Linked DNA regions of Silvibacterium dinghuense. The protein of the gene in region 2 interacts with the protein of the main gene of each other region in a pairwise test. Links are inferred from orthologs where the notes say so. Each region holds a gene or a part of one and is shown on either strand. Other genes may lie near its edges. The genes, in order: rlmB and ESZ00_RS04165.

Region 1 (9,506 bases), on a different replicon or contig from region 2:
GTCGGCCGCCCGCTCTTCGTCTACTGGTCGTTCATCACCCCGGAGACGCAGTACGAGAAGACCGGCATGGGCGATCGCATTGCTGCCGTCGGACATATCCTCCTGCACTTCTTCGATCAAACGCGGTGGAGCCGTACGCTTCATCTGGTGAAGTAGCATGACCGGAACCGATGCGGGCGAGACGCCCGTCCCGGCGCGCCGTTACGACAAGGCGCTGCGCATCCTCTCCCTGCTGCTGATCGTGTCTGTGCTGGTGGCCGCCTTTATCGTGCCGCTGGTGAATATCAATCGTTATCACCGGACGATCACGGATACGATCGAACGCAGCCTCGGGCATCCGGTGCATATCGGCTCGGTAAAGCTGCAGATGCTGCCGCGCCCGGGGCTTGCCATCACCGATTTTGTGGTGGAAGAGAATGCGGACTTCGGTGCGGAGCCGATGCTGCGTGCGCCTTCAGTCACGGTCTCACTGCGGCTGAGCTCCCTGTGGCGGCGCAGGCTCGAGGTGAGCCGCATCGATCTCGACCAGGCGAGCGTCAATCTCGTGCGCAATGCGCAGGGGCAGTGGAATTTCGGCACGCTGCTCGAGCAGGCCTCGCACACCGCGAACGCGCCTACCGCGCAGCGGCATTCGGGCGCGAGCCCGCGCTTTCCCTATATCGAGTTCTCCGGTGCCCGCTTCAACTTCAAGTCCGGTGTTGAAAAATCCGGATTCTCTTTCCTGAACAGCGATCTCTCCATCTGGCTTGAATCGGCGAATGAGTGGCGGCTGCGCTTCGAGGCGCAGCCGGTGCGCACCGATATGAGTCTCGACCTCGAAGACACCGGCACGATCCAGGTGGATGGCTCGCTCGATCGCGCAGCCGCACTCAACCAGATGCCGGTCAGGCTGCACGCCGAGTGGAACCACGCCGAGCTGGGGCAGGCCGGAGAGATGCTGCTTGGTTTCGATGCTGGATGGCGCGGCGATCTGCGTGCCGACGCCGATCTGGCCGGCCCGATCGAGAATCTGCAGGTCAAGACGCACCTGCGTGTCGGCAATGCGCATCGCGAAGAGTTCACACCGATGAATGCCTTCGACATCGATGCCCGTTGCCAGGCCGGATATCGGCATGCGGCGCGGGCGCTCGATGGGCTCACCTGCCTGTGGCCGGTGGAGAGCGGGCATCTGCTGCTGACCGGCAACGTTGCGGATATCGCCGCGCGCAAGGCGCAGCTGGCGTTTGAGATCAACCAGGTTCCGGCCTCCTTTGCGGTCAACGTGTTGGGACTGCTGCGCTCCGAGTTGCCCACGGACCTCGAGGCGAAGGGCACGATCGCAGGCACCTTCCACTACGACACGGAGAGCGAGGCTGCGCCGGAGCTTACCGGGGATGCGACCGTAACTCCGCTCGAAGTCTCGTTTGCAGGGGATGGCACGCCCTTCCGCTTTGCCTCCTTGCACTTTGTGGCGCGGGGCGCAGAGCCGGTGGCAGCGAAGCCCACGGGGCGGAAGCATAAAAAAGAAATGACACCGGCTGCGTCGCCGGCAGCGCAGGGAATCGTTCTCGAGCCGGCAACGATGGAGATGGGGGGCAGTGCTCCCTTCGGTATCTCCGGTGAGATGACGCAGGCAGGATTCTCGTTCCACCTGGTGGGAGCTGCTCCGATGGCGCGCCTGCGCCAGCTGGCCGGGGCGCTTGGATCTCTGCATCCACTGATGGCGCATGTCGCGCCGCAGGGCACGGCGAATATCGATCTGACCTTTGCGCGTCCGTGGACGGCCGAGCCGGCGATCGCGGCCGATGGTTCTCTGCTGCCGCGTTATGCGGATGTGCAGGGCTGGCTGCGTCTCGAAAAGGCGCAGGCCGTTCTGCCCTGGCTGAGCGATCCGGTAGAGCTGGCTTCCGCTACGGTGAATTTCGACGACACAGGCATGCACTGGGCGAATGTCGCAGCGACGCTGCACGGCATTGCGCTGCGCGGCTCGCTGGATGCTGCACTGCGTTGCGAGAGCGTGTGCCCGGCGCGGCTGAATCTCGATGTGCCCCAGCTCGATGCGGCGGCGCTGGAGACGGTGCTGCTCGGCTCCGGGCATCCGGGTGCTCTGGTGCAGGCGATTTTGTCCGAGGTCGAGCCGAAGAAGAGCTGGCCTGCGCTTGAAGGACAGGTCCATGTGGGAGCCTTCACGCTGGGCACGCTGACGCTGCACGATGTACGTGCGCAGATTGCCGCCGATGGGCGCGGCTGGACGATTCCGTCGCTCGATGCGAGCGCGCTGAACGGCAGCCTGCATGCTTCGGGGCGAATGGACGGCTCACACGGCGCGCCGCGCTACAGCCTCAAGACGACGTGGAGCGGCGTGGCCATGGCTCCGGTTGCCGCGCTCTTTGCCGAGAAGTGGCCTGCAACGGGAACGCTCGATGGGGGCGCGGACCTGACGCTCTCCGGCTACACGGAGGCTGATCTTCTCTCCTCGGCGCAGGGCCGCTTTCACTGGCAGTGGAACCACGGCTCGCTGACAGCTCCGGCTGGACGTCTCGCGGCGGGCGCCATGGCGCCGTCGGGCTTTACGCAGTGGAATGCTTCGGGAACAATCGGCAACGGTGCGCTGGTGCTGGGAAATGCTGCGCCGGCAGCCGGTGCTGTTGCCGGCAAGATTGGTTTTGATCGCGGCTTGAGCCTGAGCTGGCCCGAAGGACAGATCGTCGGCGGAACACTGGCGCATCCGCTGGTGACGGCCAAGCCGTAGCGTGATGGGCTCTAGGCGTTGGGAGCAGCCTCGGCTGCTCCTTCTTCTTGCGCATCAAAGCGCCTAAGATGGCTCGAGCGGAGCCCGATAAGGGCAGACACGATGAGAACAGGATTGCTGCGCTTCGATGGTACGGTCGCACACGATCCCGCGATCGACGCCTGGATGAAGGCACATGAGAATGCGCTGGGAGCCATCGCGCGCACCTGGTTCGATGTAATGCGGCGATGCGGGGATGAGGTCCGAGAGCTGTTGCATGATGGCTGCCCGACGGCTTGCTTTGGCGACGTGCCCTTCGCTTATGTCCATGCCTTCACTTCCCACGTGAATGTGGGCTTCTTTCAGGGAGCTTCGCTGCCGGACCCGTCCCGGCTCCTGGAGGGGAGCGGCAGGTTCATGCGTCACGTAAAGCTGAGGCCGGACCGTGCGATCGATGCTGCCGCGCTCCGCATCCTCATTGAGACGGCCTATGCGGACATCAAGGCGCGCGTAGAAAACGGGGAGTAGGAGTGCTGGCAGCTTGGTGTGGGGCTGCTACTGTTGCGGAGCGCCGGTCAGGTCCTGCGTGTGCACGGTGCTTTGCAGTTCTGGCACTGCGCCGTCATTCACGACAATCTTCTGCGGTGTGCCCTGGACGAGCATGCGGTGGGTGGTGAGTGTCTTGCCGGGCAGGCGGACGCGTTCGGTGAGTGTTCCCTTGGCGGAGATGACGGTCACCGGTACCTCGGCTTCGGTGTAGCCGTCGTTCTGGATATCGATGCCTACGAGGTACTGTCCGCCGGCCTGCGCCACCGGGCTGGGATGCACGGCGGCGATGGAGAGATCGGGCAGGCCGCGGTCGGCGTTCACCCAGTTGGCAAAGAGCCATTGCAGGTCCTGCGCCGGGTCGAAACCATCGGAGCGCTCGGTCAGCTTTTCAAAATACTCCGGGCTCGTATCTTCGCTGGGGCGATAGTCGGTCAGCGCGTTGGACAGCTGCTTGTCGGTGGTGTTGTCGCGCAGCATCCACAGAACGTACGTCGCCTTGGTGCGGAAATACACCGGATCGGTCGCATCGAGGAGGCTTTCGCCGCCGCCTGCGCCGGGTGAGGCCGGCTCGGCAAAGGACAACGCTCCGCGCTGCTGCTCGAGGCTGGCGAGGGCCAGGTCGCGGCTCTGCGTGTGCTCGATCCACAACGACTCGACGAAGTTCGGCACGCCCTCGTTGAGCCATTCGCGCGGCGAGGTGAAGTACGTGTGGGCGAGTCCGTGGGCCACCTGCGGCTCGAGTTTTTCGAAAGGCGTATTGTCCACGCTGGTCGCCAGCAGCGAGCCCTGCTCGAAGGCTGCGTCACCGGCCTCAGGCAGATCGAGAATGGTCAACGGCTCACGCTGTTTCTGCCCCAGCCACTGCTCGACGAGCGGACGCACCGCCGCGGCAGCATTGACGTAATTCTGCGCGTTGGGCTGGTCTTCGGTACGCGTATAGATGTGCAGGCCGTCTTCCGTTCTCGCCTTATCTGTGGTGAGGAAGAGCGATGGTACGGCAAAACCCATCGGGACCGGTCCATAGCTTGCGGTCACCACGCCGGGTGCTGTCTCCGAAGGCGCGGCCTCGGGCTTGTCGATTGCAACGGGATGCCCGTTGAGCACGGCAAGCGTCGGGGCAATGTCATAAAACTCCGCGCTCACGCGGATGCGGATCGTGGCTTCAGATTGCCGCTGCTTCTGGCGGGCGATCTCCTGGAAGAGCTTCGCTCCGTCGCCGAGCAGCGCGGGCGGCGCGGTGACCGGGTACCAGACCACATTGCCGAAGCCGCGCAGACCGACGAAATCGGCCGAGATTTCGTCCCAGTCCGAGTGCGCTGCGGCATCGGCCGGCGTACCCATCTGCTCGAGGCGTTTGGCGCTGGCCTGGATGGTGCCGTCGTAAGCGATCTCAAGATCGAGCGTAGCCTTGGGAGCCAGCGGCTCGGGCAGTTCGAGAACGGCTTCGTTGAGCTGGCCGGTATGGTCGGCATCGCTGTTGAGCGTGGCTACGCCGTAGGTGATCCGCTTGCCTGCGGAGCTGATGCCGTCGAACTTCAGGTCGGAGCTGAGCTGGACCGGCACCACGCGGAGCGGCGCCGGGCCGTCATTGCGGATCGTGATGCGTGCCTGCGCTGAGAGGGTCTGCTGCTGCGGCAGGAGGTGAACGTCGAGATCGTACCGCGTGTAGGTGACGGCGCCGCGCTCTTCATCCGTGACCTTGGCCGCAGGATGCGCCGCTTCGGCGGGCTGATCCGACTGCGAGGGGTCGGACGTCGAGCGGTGAAAGAGAACCTGGCCATGCGGTGCGGGCTGGGCGGGGCTTTCCTGCGTGGCGGGATTCTGCTGGGTATTGCTTTGCTGAGCGGCTGCCGTGCAGCAGGCTGCGCCGAGGACGGCTGCTGCCGCCAACTTCCAATGCGTCATGAACCGAGGCCTTTTTTCTCCTTGCGGGGCTTGGCCGCTTCGGCGGGTGCGGCTTTCTGTCGGCGCTGGCGGGCGGCCTCGAAAAGGACCACGGCGCCGGCGGCCGAGACGTTGAGCGAGGACACCTTGCCGGCCATGGGAATGCGCAGCAGGTGGTCGCAGCTCTTCTTGACCAGGTCGTGCATGCCGTCGCCTTCGCGGCCCAGCACTACCACCGTATTCGACGTGAAATCGTACTCGTCGTAAGCCTGGGTGCCGCGCTCGTCCAGGCCGACGACCCAGATGTTCTGCTCCTTGAGCTGCTCGAGCGCGCGGACCAGGTTGACGACGCGGGCGATGCGGACATGCTCGGCGGCTCCGGCCGAGGCCTTGATGGCGACAGCGGAGAGTGGCGCGGCGCGGCGCTCGGTCATGACCACGCCATCGACGCCGGAGGCGTCGGCGGTGCGCAGCAGGGCGCCCAGGTTCTGCGGGTCTTCCAGGCCGTCGAGAGCCAGCATGAGACGGGACTGGCCGGAGGGGGATGCAAGCAGGTCTTCAATCTCCAGGAATTCGCGTTCCCGGACCACGGCGACCACGCCCTGGTGTCCGGCGGTCTTGGCCATCCGGGTCAGTTCTTCCTTCGATTCGAAGCGGATGCGGACGCCGCCCTCGCGGCAGGCGTCGATGACCTTCTGTAGCCGCTTGTCGCCGCGTTCGCGCGCCACGCATACGTGGTCAAAGCGCCGGCTGCCGGAGCGCAAGGCCTCCTCGACCGGGTGGAGGCCGTAAAGAATTTCCATACTTTTAGTTTACTGCTGCGGACTGGCCTGGACGGCCAGTCCCGCTCTGTGTTCAGGGGGAATTTCCCGCATCGTTTGCTTTGCCTGCGGCATCACGTTCATACTTGGGAAGTTAGCGAACGAAACTTCACCCCCGATGAGGATTCGCTTCCATTCCTCCTTTTGGCCGCACAAAGGGGTGCGTATGAGTTTCGTCCGCAAACTCGAGATTCTTGTCGAAAAGAGCGTCTTCGCTCCGGCTTCGTCCGTCTCTGAAGCTGAGATGAGCACTGCAGCCCTATCACTGACCCAGCAGGCGCGCGCCGAGAACCTGGCCATCGCCCAGGGATTGCGTGGTGGCGACGCCGAACTGCTGGATCGTCTGATCCTGCAGTATCAGCACCGCCTGCTCCGCTATCTGATGTACCTCACCAGCAATCGTGAGATTGCCGAAGACCTTTTCCAGGAGACCTGGATGCGGGTGCTGACGCGCGGTTCGCAGTACAACGGCTCGGCCCGCTTCGATACCTGGCTGTTCACGATTGCGCGCAACCTGGTGATCGACTTCCGGCGCCGCCGGACCATGGCCAGCCTCGAAGAGATGAGCGAGAACGACGAGGACGAGCGCCCCTACGAGGTGGCCAGCAACGAGCCCAATCCTTTCGATCATTACCAGAGCAGCGAAAATGCCGGCCGCATGGCCGAGGCCCTGCTTACGCTCGAGCCGCTGCAGCGCGAAGTCCTGATCCTGCGCTTCCATGAGGAGCTCTCGCTCGAGGAGATCGCGCAGGTGACGCGGGCTCCGCTTTCGACGGTCAAGTCGCGGCTCTATCGCGGCCTGGCGACGCTGCGGCCGCGGGTGGAGAGCCGGGCAGAAGCAAAGATGGAAACCATGCCGGTGGCGAGGGAGGTGCGATGAGCGAACGTCCGACAGCATCTTCTTCCTTCGATCCGCAGCTGATCCGCGCACTGGCCGGGCTGGACGCGGATGCCAGCATGCTGGCGGTGCAGCGGACGCGCCGCGCGGTGATGGTGGCGGCCAACGAGCGCCGCATGGCCCGGGTCCAGGCGCAGAAGCAGCTGGGCATGGTGCTGCTGGCTATCGGCGGCCTGCTCATCTTCCTGACTCCGGCGATCTGGCTGATGGCGGACGATCTTTTTGAGGGAGAGCATTTCCAGGATCCGCCGACGCTCGCGGTGTCCATGGTCGTTACCTTTCTGACGGCCATCTTTGCCGCGCTGATCGTTACCTGGCGCAAACGCGAGTCCCTGGGCGGTGAGCCGCGTGGCGGTGAAAAGTACTGATCTCCTGTTAAGGGCTTGCCTGTTGCATGAACGATTTGAGGCAAAACGGTTTTGCTTCGCCGCGTGAGGCGAAGATCGGCAGCGACATCAGCGAAGAGCTTCGACTGATCCCACGATGGTCCATGGTGGGAGCGCTTGCAGCATTTGCTCTGACCGAATACTACTTCTGGGTGGTGCTGCCCGCGCACCGCCACCATCCCAGCCCGTTGCCGGTGGCCCTGCGCTTCTACCTGCTGATCAGCTGGGGAGCGCTGGCCGCGCTCTACGTGCTGATGATGGGCTACATCAGCAATGACGCTCCGCGGCGCGGCATGAGCGCGCGCCTGTGGATGGTCTGCGTGGTGATGCCGGGCGGTATCGGCGCGGTGCTCTACTTCCTGCTGCGCCAGCCGATTCTCACCTCCTGCCCCTCATGCGGCACGCGGATCACAGGAAACGATCACTTCTGTCCGCATTGCGCCTACCAGATAGCTCCATGCTGCGGGAATTGTTATCGCACGACGAGCATCACCGATCTTTTCTGCACCCACTGCGGACACGATCTGGCTTCCGATCATCGCCCGGCCCGGTTGCAGGCCTTCCCGGGCTGAAGCGAAGGGGACTCTCTTTCCAATGGATGGAATGCGGCAAAGCGGAAACTCGCCCTTGCATGAGGCGAAGACGGGCAGCGATATCAGCCAGGAGCTGCATCTGATTCCGCGCTGGTCGATGCTCGGCGCGCTGATCGCCTTCGCGCTCACGGAATACTACTTCCTGGTTGTGCTTCCCATGCACAACCACCATCCCAGCGCGCTGCCGGTGGCCCTGCACTTTTATCTTGTGCTCAGCTGGGGAGCGCTGGCCGCCGTCTCCATGCTGATGATGGGCTACATCAGCAATGACGCTCCGCGGCGCGGCATGAGCGCGCGCCTGTGGATGGTCTGCGTGGTGATGCCGGGCGGCATCGGCGCGGTGCTCTACTTCCTGCTGCGCCAGCCGATCCTCACCTCCTGCCCCTCATGCGGCACGCGGATCACGGGGAATTATCACTTCTGTCCGCAATGCGCTTACCAGGTATCGGCAAGCTGCGGAAACTGCTATCGCACGACGAGCATCACCGATCTTTTCTGCACGCACTGCGGACACGATCTGGCTTCCGATCATCGCCCGGCCCGTCTGCAGGCCTTCCCCGGCTAGGGACTGGCCTTCCAGTTGTTAGTTGTCAGTTTTCAGTTGCCAGTCCCCAGTTGCCGGGTGGGGGACTGGATGCGCCACGGATTTCAACCCCGGGGTTCGTGCCTCCCCACACAAGCCAACACCGGGCTTGTGTGGGCCACCCGCCAACCAGCAACTGGCAACTGGGGACTGGGGACCGGCAACCGCTTTATACTAAAAACTTGGCATCAACCGCACCCATCACGGCGCTGATTATCGACGACGAGCAGCTTGCCCGCGAAGAGCTGAAGTATCTGCTCGATACGGCCGGCAGTGTCGAGGTGCTGGCGCAGGGTTCGAACGGTGTCGAGGCGGTTGAGCTCATCCGCGAATACCAGCCCGACGTTGTTTTTCTCGACGTGCAGATGCCGGGGCTCGATGGCTTTGCCGTCCTCAAGCAGCTCATCGAGCATCGCGACCTGATTCCCCAGATTGTCTTCGCGACGGCTTTCGACCAGTATGCGGTGCGTGCCTTCGACGTCAATGCCATCGACTACCTGCTGAAGCCCTTCGACCGCAATCGCGTGCTGCAGGCGCTCGACCGCGTGCGGCTGCGCCTGCAGGAAATGAACGGCAGCGAGGCGGAGCCGGCGAAGCCCGCAGGCGATCTGAACATCGACACGCTGCTGCGCCTGATCGAGCAGCAGCAGGCCAGCCCCCGTCCGCACAGCGGCAAGATTGTGCTGCAGGCACAGAGCCGCCTGCTGCTGGTGGACCAGAAAGATATCTGCTTTGCCTCGATCGATGAGGGCGTGATCTCGGTGGTGACGCCGACGCTCGAAGGGCAGTCGAAGTGCCGTACGCTCGAGGAATTGCTGGAACTGCTGGACCCGAATCTCTTCTGGCGGGCCCATCGCTCCTTCGTGGTGAACATCAACCACATCAAGGAAGTGGTGCCGTGGTTCAAGTCGAGCTACCAGCTGCGCATGGATGACCGCAAGCAGACGGAGATTCCGGTGAGCCGCGCACAGACACGCCGCCTGCGCGAGCTGTTCAAGCTGTAAGCAGCTTCTAGCTCTTAGCTTTTAGCTCGACCGTGCCGCTGAGTGCACCCTTCTCTCTGCGCGTTTTTAGGTCCGGGG
Region 2 (9,458 bases):
CAGCAGAACGCAGCCGGCGGCCAGCAGCAGCAGGCGCAGTCCATCCTCGTAGCGCGCGCGCATCTGCGCCACGCCCGCGCCTCCCGGCGTAAGAAAGAGCTGCTGCTTGGGCAGCCGCTCCCGGTCATTCGCCTGCATATCTTCTATGTGACCGAGCTGCCACTGGCGCAGCTCCAGGCGCAGCTTGGCCTCCAGAGCCTTCGGATCGGTGCCGGGACGGACCCGGCCGATGACATCGATCCAGTTCTGGTCGGCATTGTTCAGCAGCGAGCTGGTGCCCTGCATCATTGGCTCGTCAGAGAACGGAATCCAGAGATCGGGTGTGCCCCAGGTGCGGACGCCAGCGCCGAAGAAGCCCGGTGCGCCAATGCCCACAATGGTGAAGGACTTGCCATTGAGCTCGAAGGAGGCACCCACCACCGAGGGGTCCGAGCCGTACTTCTGCTGCCAGGTGTGATACGCCATCACTGCCACCGGTGCGGCGTCCTCGCGGTCGTCTGCCGGCGTAAACACGCGCCCTGCCCATGCCCCCACACCAAAGGTGGAGAAGAAGTTTCCCGAAACGAACTGGCCGATGCGCAGCTCCGCGCGGCCGGCGACACCGCTGCGGCGCACGCCGAGCCCGGTATCGCCTCCCTCGAAACCCGCCAGGTCGGCAAACTCCGGCGTATGGTCGCGGAAATGCCGATAGAGCTCATAAGAAAAGAGCGAATACTCGTTATCCCCGCGCCCGCTCTGGGTATAGCCGCCGATGACGCAGCAATGGATCTGATCCCCGATGCGATAGAGCTCCGACGGCCGGGCCACCGGCAGCGACTTCAGCATCACCTGCTGCACCAGCGTGAAGATGGCCGTGGTCGCGCCGATACCCAGCGCCAGCGTCAGCACCGCGGTCACAGTGAATCCCGGCGCCTTGCGCAATTGCCTCAGGGTATATCTCAGATTAGCCCACATCGCTCATCGCTCCTTTGGCGGTCACCGGATAGAGAAGCACGTTCCCGGCCAACGGGGAGCGGTGAAAAGTCTTTGAAAGTAAGGCATTTAAACAAAACATCCGGCCCAGAAGCGTGTTCACACGCGAAGACAGGTGTGCGAAATCGAACAGGGTTACCGGGGCCGCAGGAAAAACCTGCGTCATCCCGCTTCAGCCGGTACAGATCCATCATCTAATCTGGAGCATCAGCCTCCATAGCATTTCAGACAGCCTGTGCAGACTCGATCCGCTCAGGCGCTTGAGGAAGAAACTTTGCGGTATTGGAAAGCGCTCACATTTCTGCGGCTCCTCCTGCCTCTGCTCCTGCTGGTATCCCAGGCCTCAACCCCGCTCATGGCCAGCAGCAAGGACCCGCATTTCGACTACGAAAACCCGATCCAGACCGATCCCATCCGCGATCCGCAGATCACCAAGGTCGGCAGCACCTGGTACATGACCGGGACCGCCTTCCCTTTCTTCGACGGCACCGCCGCCGGACCGATCCCCGGCGTAAAGCTGTGGTCTTCCACCGATCTGACCCACTGGAAAGACCTGGGCGTTCTCGTCGCACCGAGCAAGGATCGCTGGTATCGCCGCCGCTTCTGGGCGCCGGAGCTCTTCCCCTACAAGGGCAAGTGGTATCTCACCTTCTCCTGCCCCTTCGGCGAAACACCCGACAGCCCCGAGAGCATCGCGCTCGCTGTCGCCGACACCATCACCGGCCCGTATAAAGTCCTCACCGAAGACAAGCCGCTCACCGAGGGCAACGGCGCCACGCTCTTCCAGGATGACGACGGCAAAGTCTACCTCTTCCGCGACGGCGTCACCGCGACGCTGGTCGATCTGCCCAACGCCGTCCCCATCGGCCAGCCGTTCCCGGTGATCCAGCCCGGCGCCGACGGCGCATGGGACGGCCCGGCGAAGGGCGGCCCATCCGTCGGTCTCGAAGGCCCGACGGTGATGAAGCACGGCCGCTCCTACATCCTGCTCTATTCGTCCTGGGGACGCGGCTACGAGGTCGGCGAGGCAACAGCCGACACCATCACCGGACCATGGCGCAAGTCACGCAGCAATCCCATCTACGGCGCGCAGGACGAGGAGTGGGCGAAGATCTACAAGCACGCCTACACGCAGAAGTCCGATGTCCCCTACGGCCAGCTCGGCCACGGCTCACCCTTCATCGGGCCGGACGGCGATCTCTGGTTCGGCTGCCACGGCTACCTGAAGGGCAAGGGCCAGCTCCCGCACCTGGTCATCACACCTATGCGCATCGATCATGACCAGGTGAAGATGGTCGTCACCTGGACGCCGCAGGTGCTCTTCTACCCCAAGAAATTCCACGTCCGCCCCACCGACACCCGCCTCGCCTCACCGGATTTAGCAACGCTAGCCGACCAGTAGTGGGAATGCAGGGATAGGGGATAGAAAAGACCCGGTGCCCCACGTTTCAACCCTGAGACGCGGGAAGGCACGAACCCTGGATTCCCCAGTCTTCCGAGAGGGAAACGAAAACGGGTGCCCCACCCAAGCTCCGCTTGGGTGGGAAGGCACGAACTCCGCACACGAAAGAATAGAACCCCCGACACGCGACCAACGGGAGCGGGGCCGAAGGCGATTCGCCCTGCGCGCAGCAGCTATTTGAGCGTGAGCACGATCTTTCGCGTGTCGCCGCCGGCCGAGGTCATCACGATCTCGCCATCGCTGCGCCGCTTCACGCTCGGAAACTTCTCACCCCACTCCACCAGCACAATGCTGTCCGGTGCAGCCAGGTCATCGAGCCCCAGCGTATCGAGCTGCCGCTCGCCTTCAATGCGGTAGAGGTCCAGATGATAGAGGTTCACCGGCGTCTTCGCCGCGCCCTGCGTGCCCTCATATTCATGCACCAGCGTAAAGGTTGGACTGGTGACCTCGTCCGGCTCTGCCGCATCCAGCGCCTCGGCAATGCCCTTCACCAGCGTCGTCTTGCCCGCGCCCAGATCGCCGCGCAGGATAAGAAACTTCGGCGGAGCGAGCAGTTCGGCAATCTTGTGGCCGGTCGCGATGGTCTCGGCGGCAGAGGTCGTCGTGAACTCGTAGGTCTTCCCAGCTTCAGCCTTCCCGACAGCTTCTGCCTTTGCCTTTTCGGTCGTCGTCATCGTGCCTCCAACGCTTCCAAGATATCCTGCGGCAGACCTGCCAGCCATGTAAAACCGGCCGCATCCTGCGGTGAAAAACGATACGCGCGCCACAGGTGCGCGACCGTATCCGTGGCCAGCAGCGTGCGCTCGTCCTGCTCACGAACAGCAAAGTCCGCGGCAAGCCCGTGCAGGTAGACTGCTGCGCTCACCGCCTCAGCCGCCTGCTTCGGATGCTGCGCCAGCAGGGCTGCGACCATGCCGGTAAGAATATCGCCGCTGCCGCCCTTGGCCATGCCCGGGTTGCCGCTCGTGTTGATGGCAAGCTGCCCATCGGGCTGCGCCACGAGTGTACGCCATCCTTTTAAAACCAATGTGACATGGTGCTTCGCAGCAAACTCCCGCGCCAGCGGCTCGCGCCGCGCCTGCACCTCCTGCGTGGGGATGCCGGCCAGGCGCCCCATCTCGCCCGGATGCGGCGTCAGCACCATCGTCCGCCCGCGCCCATCGAGCTTATCGATATGCTTCGCCATAATATTCAGCGCATCGGCATCGAGCACAACCGGGATTGTCGTGCGCTCCAGCAGTTCCAGCACCAGCTTTTCCGCCGATGGCGATTGCCCAAGTCCAGGCCCGATGGCCAGCACCGTGATCCTGTCCAGCAGCGCGTCGAAATCGATACGCTCGAGATCGAAACCACCGTCGGCAGCCTCCGGCAGCGCCTCGGTCATCAGCTCAGGAGTAATCGCCGCGACCAGTGGCAGGATCGACTCGGCCACCGCCGTCGTCACCAATCCCGCGCCCGCGCGCAGCGCGGCCAGCGACGCCATGGCCGGAGCGCCCGATTTCCCGCGCGCACCGCCCACCAGCAGCACATGACCGAAATTGCCCTTGTTGCTCTCCGCCCTGCGAGGCCCGTCGAGCGCCGCCTTTGCAGCGCCGCTCCAGCTCAGGTTCAAAGTAGAACGAATCGCCGCGTCAGGAGACCCGATCGGCGCAACCACAATCGGCGCATACACCGATCCACAGAGATTCCCACAGACATGCGCCAGCTTGGGCGCGGTAAACGTAACAACGGCATCCGCGCGGAATGCGCCTTCGACCGCGAACTCGCGCGAATCGGCACCCCAGCCCGAGGGCAGATCGACCGCGATCACCGGCATCTCGAGCGCGTTCACCCGGTCCCGCAGCGCCGCAGCCGTACCCCGCAGCGGAGGCTGGAATCCTGTTCCGACCACCGCATCGAGCAGCAGATCGGCATTTTCGAAAAGCTCGCGTACATCGGGACGGCCGAGATCCGCCTCTTCGCGGACCAGCACCGGCTCCATCGCCATCTCTTCGAAGGCGATCTTCGCATCGCCCTTCAGCGCCGCCGGATCGCCCAGCAGCAGCACATGCACCCGTCGCCCTGCAGCGATCAGCTCACGCGCAGCGACAAAGCCATCACCTCCGTTGTTGCCCCGCCCGCAAAATACCAGTATCGAGCGTGCGGAAGAAAACTCGCGCACCACAAAGCGCGCCACCGCCGCTCCGGCATGGCGCATCAGGTCGATCGACGACACGCCGTATGTCTCGGCCGTCACCCGATCGGTGGTCCTCATCTCGTCGGCAGAAAGTATCCGCATCCCGTCTCGCATCCTAACCGATTCCAGATGCGCAAAGGAGCGCTGTGGAGTGCACACATCGCGAGAAATCGCCGAAAAAGAAAACGGCCTCCGCAGAGGAGGCCGTCTCGTTCTGAACGATTCAGGGCTATAGGTTTGTCATTCCGACCGAAGCATTCGTTCTTTCCGTTGTCATCCCGACCGGGGAGCGAAGCCGAAGGCGATCCGCCCTGCGCGCAGCAGCGACCAGTCCTTACTGCGGAGCGCCCTGCTCCGTCGCAGCCGCCGCCGGGGTCGCCGGCTCGCCCTGCTTCGAGGCAAAGTAGCTGTGATCCCAGAGGTTGCGGTAGAAGACGCCGGTCAGCTCGGCCGCCTTCGGCCCGAAGGTCGGGCGTCCGCCTTCGAGGAAGAAGACCGTCACGATCCGGCCGTACTGCGTGTCCGCATAGGAGGCGAACCAGCCGAAACGCGTGCCGTTGTCCGAGCAGGTGCCGGTCTTGCCCATCACCGGGAATTGGCTGAAGTTGGCGCGCAGCGAGCGGGCAGTGCCGTAGTCGACCGCTGCCGCCATGCCGCTCTGAATCTCCGGAATGATGCGGGCGATGTCGAGCGTGCGCTTGATCTTGGGCTGGAAATTCAGCACCTGGTCGGGCGAGGTCGGATGCTGCAAGTAGTAGAGCGTGCCGCCGTTGGCGATGGCCGAAACCAGCGCGCCAAGCTGCAGCGGGGTCATCGAGACGCTCTCGCCGAAGCTGCACATGCGGCCTACGCCGCCGCGATCCTCGGGCAGCACCTGATCGGGATAGACGCCGAGCTGCTCACCGGGAATGTTGTAACCGGCCAGCTCACCCAGGCCGAACTGGTTCGCATAGTGGCGCACGCGCTCGAAACCGAGCCGGCGGCCGATGGTCTCAAAGTAGAGGTTATTTGAGTGCGCCAGCGCCTCGGTCAGGGTCATGTGGTAGTTGCCGCCCAAGTTCACCGGCGTGTCCTTGGTGATGATGCCCTCTTCAAGAGCAGCCAGCGCGACCGAAACCTTGATCGTCGAGCAGGGCTCGGCGCCGCTCGAAAGCGCGAGCTTCTGGTTCACCATGGCCAGGATGCGGCCGTTACTTGGGTCGATAGCGACTGCGGTGCCGTTCATGTTGCCGAGCGCGGCAATCGCCGCCTCGCGCACCACCGGGTCTTCACCCGCCGTGATGTCGCCCTGCGTCTGGTCGATATCCGTAAAGGAGCTGGCATAGAAGCGCTCCCCGCCCCCACGGCGAATCACCAGATTCGCCCGGCGCAGACGCGCCCCGCCACGGGTACGAACACGGGTCGACGCGCTGACCACGCGCCGGCTGTGCTGGCGGCTGGCTATATGCCTGGCCGCGGCAGCCGACTCATGAACACGAGTCGCCCGGCGATGGGCGGGATGGCGGGTGGTCGCGGAACCGGCACGGCAGAGCGTGGAACCGGCGAGAGCCATGGCGAGCACGAAAAGAAAGAGACGCTTCATCGATTATCCGATCCTGATATCCGAATCCGGAGGCCGTGTCTCGAACCCCGATCCTTCAGCCGTTGTTCTGGGCCCAGCTCTGAACTCTGTCCCGGGCTTTCAAGCGTTCTGACTTGCATCGTACGCAGAAACCGCTCGTATGACCGCTCAAAGTGATGCCAGAGTGATCGGCACTGCTCAAAAGAGGCAACAGATACCGAAATGGCAAACGCCGCAAAGCGGATAACCTGCCGGTAAAAACCCCAAATGGAATCTGGAGTTCCGCCAGGCAGTTCCGCTGGCTCAAAACTGCTTGCGTTTTGGGTGGAGTTGCCTGCACCCAGTGTACTTGAGAGTTACGGTCAGCTTCCAGCCGCCAACCGTTCATGAAAGAAACTACAAGCCTTACCTCGGAAAACTGCCCGCTCGCGCCCCAAGGGAGCGGAAGCGCGAAGCACGAAATGCCTGGACGGCCAGTCCCGCAGCAGCTAGAAGCTGTTCCCCCGGCGCAGATACGCCGGAATATCCAGGCTCTCGCCGTTTTCGTCCTGGTGCACATCGGCAAAGGGATCGGGGACGGCCGCAGGAGCATCCTGGACCGCATGCGGCTGCACGGGCGGCTCGGCGACGGCAATGGCCGGCTCCGGCGCAACCGACGCGGCAGCGGTCTCGACCACCGGCACAGGCTCCTCTTCGTGGCTGGCCTCGGAAACCACCCCGGCGCGTGCCGAAGTGGTGTAGCCGCTCTCGTCGTCCGACTCCTCGCTGGCAAAGCGCGGACGGGCAGGCACGGAGCTGATCTCCACCTGCTCGTGCGCATGGCTGATCGGCTCCCGCAGCGAGGTGTTCAGCATGCGCTCGCGGCGCTCCGGGGCCTCACCCTGCTTGAAGCCGGTGGCGATGACCGTGATCTTCACATCGTCACCCATGCTCTCGTCGAGCACAGCGCCGAAGATGATGTTCGCCTCTTCGTGCGCCGCATTCTGGATGAGCGTCGAGGCCTCGTTGACCTCGTTCAGCTTGAGCGAGCTCGAGCCGCTGATATTGATCAGGATGCCGCGCGCCCCGTCGATCGCGCCGGCCTCGAGCAGCGGCGATGCCATGGCGGCCATCGCAGCGTCCACCGCGCGGTTCTCGCCCGAGCGCTGCGCCGTGCCCATCACTGCGTAGCCCATGCCGGCCATCGTCGTCTTCACGTCGGCAAAGTCGCGGTTGATGATGCCGGGGATGGTGATGATGTCCGAGATGCCCTGCACGCCCTGGCGCAGCACATCGTCTGCGATGCGGAAGGACTCGAAGAAGCCCGCATCCTTGGCAACCGCCAGCAGCTTCTCGTTGGGAATCACGATCATCGTGTCCACCGACTCGAGCAGCTCCTGCATGCCGCGCTCGGCCTGCGCCATGCGGCGCTTGCCCTCGAAGCTGAAAGGCCGTGTCACCACCGCAACCGTAAGCGCACCCATTTCGCTGGCCAGCGAAGCGATGACCGGAGCTGCGCCCGTACCCGTGCCGCCGCCCAGGCCAGCCGTCACGAACACCATGTCCGCGCCTTCGAGCGCCTCGATGATCTTTTCCGAGTCTTCCAGCGCCGCACGGCGGCCGATATCCGGATTCGCGCCCGCGCCCAGGCCGCTGGTCAGCTTGGTCCCGAGCTGGAGCTTCACCGGCGCTTCCGAAAGCTGGAGCGCCTGACGGTCGGTGTTGGCGGCGATGAACTCGACGCCCTCGACCCGCGCCTGAATCATGCGGTTGACTGCGTTGCCACCACCACCGCCGACACCGATGACCTTGATCCTGGCTCCGCGCGGAACCTCGTCAAAATACTGAATGCGAATTTCTTCCGGGTAACTCATCGGCTCCGACTCCTTCTCCATCCTCGACTGCTGAAATACGTTCCTGCCAGATTCCTTACGACTGAAACTCGTTTACAAACTTCCTGCAAAAATCGCGCGCAGCTTGGCGCGCAGGCTGTTGTCTTCCGCCGCACGGATGATGCTGGTGCGATGGGTATAAAGCAGGGCGCCGATCAGCGCCGAACACTCCGGCTGCGCCAGCTCCTCGGGCATCTTCGAGAGCGGCACCGGCGAGCCGATACGAGCCGGCACACGCAACAGGCTCTCCGCCGTGTCGAGCAGGCCGGGCAGGCGCGCGCCGCCGCCGGTGAGCACGCATCCGGCGCCCAGCGCCTCCAGCACGCCACCCTGGCGAAGGTTATCGCGCAGCATATGGAAGAGCTCACGGGCGCGCGGCTCCAGAATCTCGCACACCAGCCGCTGGCGCACCGTGCGCGGAGCATAGCCGGGCATGCCGGTCAGCTCGATCTCCGCGCTCTGCGAAACGGCCGTAACCACGGCATGCCCGTAGTGGCACTTGATCCACTCCGCCTCCGGCGGCGTCACATGCAGACCGGCAGCGAGGTCGTTCGTAAAGTGGTCGCCGCCGATGGGAATCACCGAGGTATGCGCCACCGAGCCCTCGAAGAAGACGATCAACTCGCTGGTCGCCGCACCGATGTCGAGCAGGCAGACACCCAGCTCGCGCTCGTCGGCAGAGATGGTGGACTCCGCCGCGGCCACGGCTTCGAAGACCGATTCCGTCACCTCGAGCCCGGCCCGGTTGGCGCAGGTCACAATGCTCTGCTGCGCGCCGGCCGAGCAGGTCGCGATATGCAGGTTCACCTCGAGCCGTCCGCCCACCATGCCCACCGGGTCGTGGATATTCGGCTGATCGTCGAGGATGAACTGCTGCGGCAGCAAATGAATGACTTCGCGGTCCTGGGGCAGCGAGACCGAGCGCGCACGGTCGACCGCGGCGCGGACATCTTCGCGCGAAATCTCGCGCAGGCGATTGCCCAAGCTGATACCGCCGCGGCTGTTTACACCGCGAATATGCGGGCCGCCGACCGCGATCACGCATTTTTCAATCGTGGCATCGGCGCGCTTTTCCGCCAGCGTTGCAGCCTTGTTCACGGCCTCGGCCGCGGGCTTCAGCTCGGCGATCACGCCCTTGCGCATGCCGGCGGCATCCACGATGCCGTGGCCGCGATAGCGCAGCGCGCCGTCATGCAGCTCGGCAATCAGCACGCGGGTCTTCGAGCTTCCGGTATCGAGCACGGCAATCAGGTTGTCAGACTTCTGGCTCATCGTGCCGTCCTCCGTACATGGTGCGCAGCCGCAGCGCTACGTTTCTTTGCGGCTGTCTCCTTTGTATTAGGCTTTGCCGCGGCAGCCGGAGCCGCCGGCGCTGCAGAAGAGGCAGCGGAGGAAGCATCGGGCGCGGGAGCGCCG

The links.
Region 1: the proteins of ESZ00_RS04165 (region 2) and rlmB interact in binary tests that used the Escherichia coli proteins (3 or more experiments, as listed by UniProt). The link is inferred for Silvibacterium dinghuense from one-to-one orthologs.

Annotation. Positions count from the first base shown.
Region 1 is NZ_SDMK01000005.1:302,813-312,318, reverse strand. Bases 4,054-7,038 are described here. They hold rlmB (23S rRNA (guanosine(2251)-2'-O)-methyltransferase RlmB), read right to left. Parts: upstream 5,947-7,038; coding sequence 5,161-5,946; downstream 4,054-5,160. Other genes in these bases: ESZ00_RS19045 (hypothetical protein), read left to right, coding at 6,841-7,038; ESZ00_RS19050 (RNA polymerase sigma factor), read left to right, coding at 6,131-6,844; ESZ00_RS19060 (M1 aminopeptidase family protein), read right to left, coding at 4,054-5,164. Also shown: lepB (signal peptidase I), read left to right, coding at 1-156; ESZ00_RS19070 (AsmA family protein), read left to right, coding at 158-2,731; ESZ00_RS19065 (DUF1801 domain-containing protein), read left to right, coding at 2,834-3,238; more of ESZ00_RS19060, read right to left, coding at 3,266-4,053; more of ESZ00_RS19045, read left to right, coding at 7,039-7,230; ESZ00_RS19040 (zinc ribbon domain-containing protein), read left to right, coding at 7,266-7,820; ESZ00_RS19035 (double zinc ribbon domain-containing protein), read left to right, coding at 7,852-8,406; ESZ00_RS19030 (LytR/AlgR family response regulator transcription factor), read left to right, coding at 8,607-9,428. UniProt on the Escherichia coli protein: Specifically methylates the ribose of guanosine 2251 in 23S rRNA.
Region 2 is NZ_SDMK01000001.1:1,060,044-1,069,501, forward strand. The notes cover bases 2,409-5,345. They hold ESZ00_RS04165 (NAD(P)H-hydrate dehydratase), read right to left. Parts: upstream 4,713-5,345; coding sequence 3,105-4,712; downstream 2,409-3,104. Other genes in these bases: tsaE (tRNA (adenosine(37)-N6)-threonylcarbamoyltransferase complex ATPase subunit type 1 TsaE), read right to left, coding at 2,608-3,108; ESZ00_RS04170 (penicillin-binding transpeptidase domain-containing protein), read right to left, coding at 4,945-5,345. Also shown: ESZ00_RS04150 (ABC transporter permease), read right to left, coding at 1-954; ESZ00_RS04155 (glycoside hydrolase family 43 protein), read left to right, coding at 1,247-2,374; more of ESZ00_RS04170, read right to left, coding at 5,346-6,192; cell division protein FtsZ, read right to left, coding at 6,660-8,024; cell division protein FtsA, read right to left, coding at 8,097-9,314; ESZ00_RS04185 (cell division protein FtsQ/DivIB), read right to left, coding at 9,311-9,458. UniProt on the Escherichia coli protein: Bifunctional enzyme that catalyzes the epimerization of the S- and R-forms of NAD(P)HX and the dehydration of the S-form of NAD(P)HX at the expense of ADP, which is converted to AMP.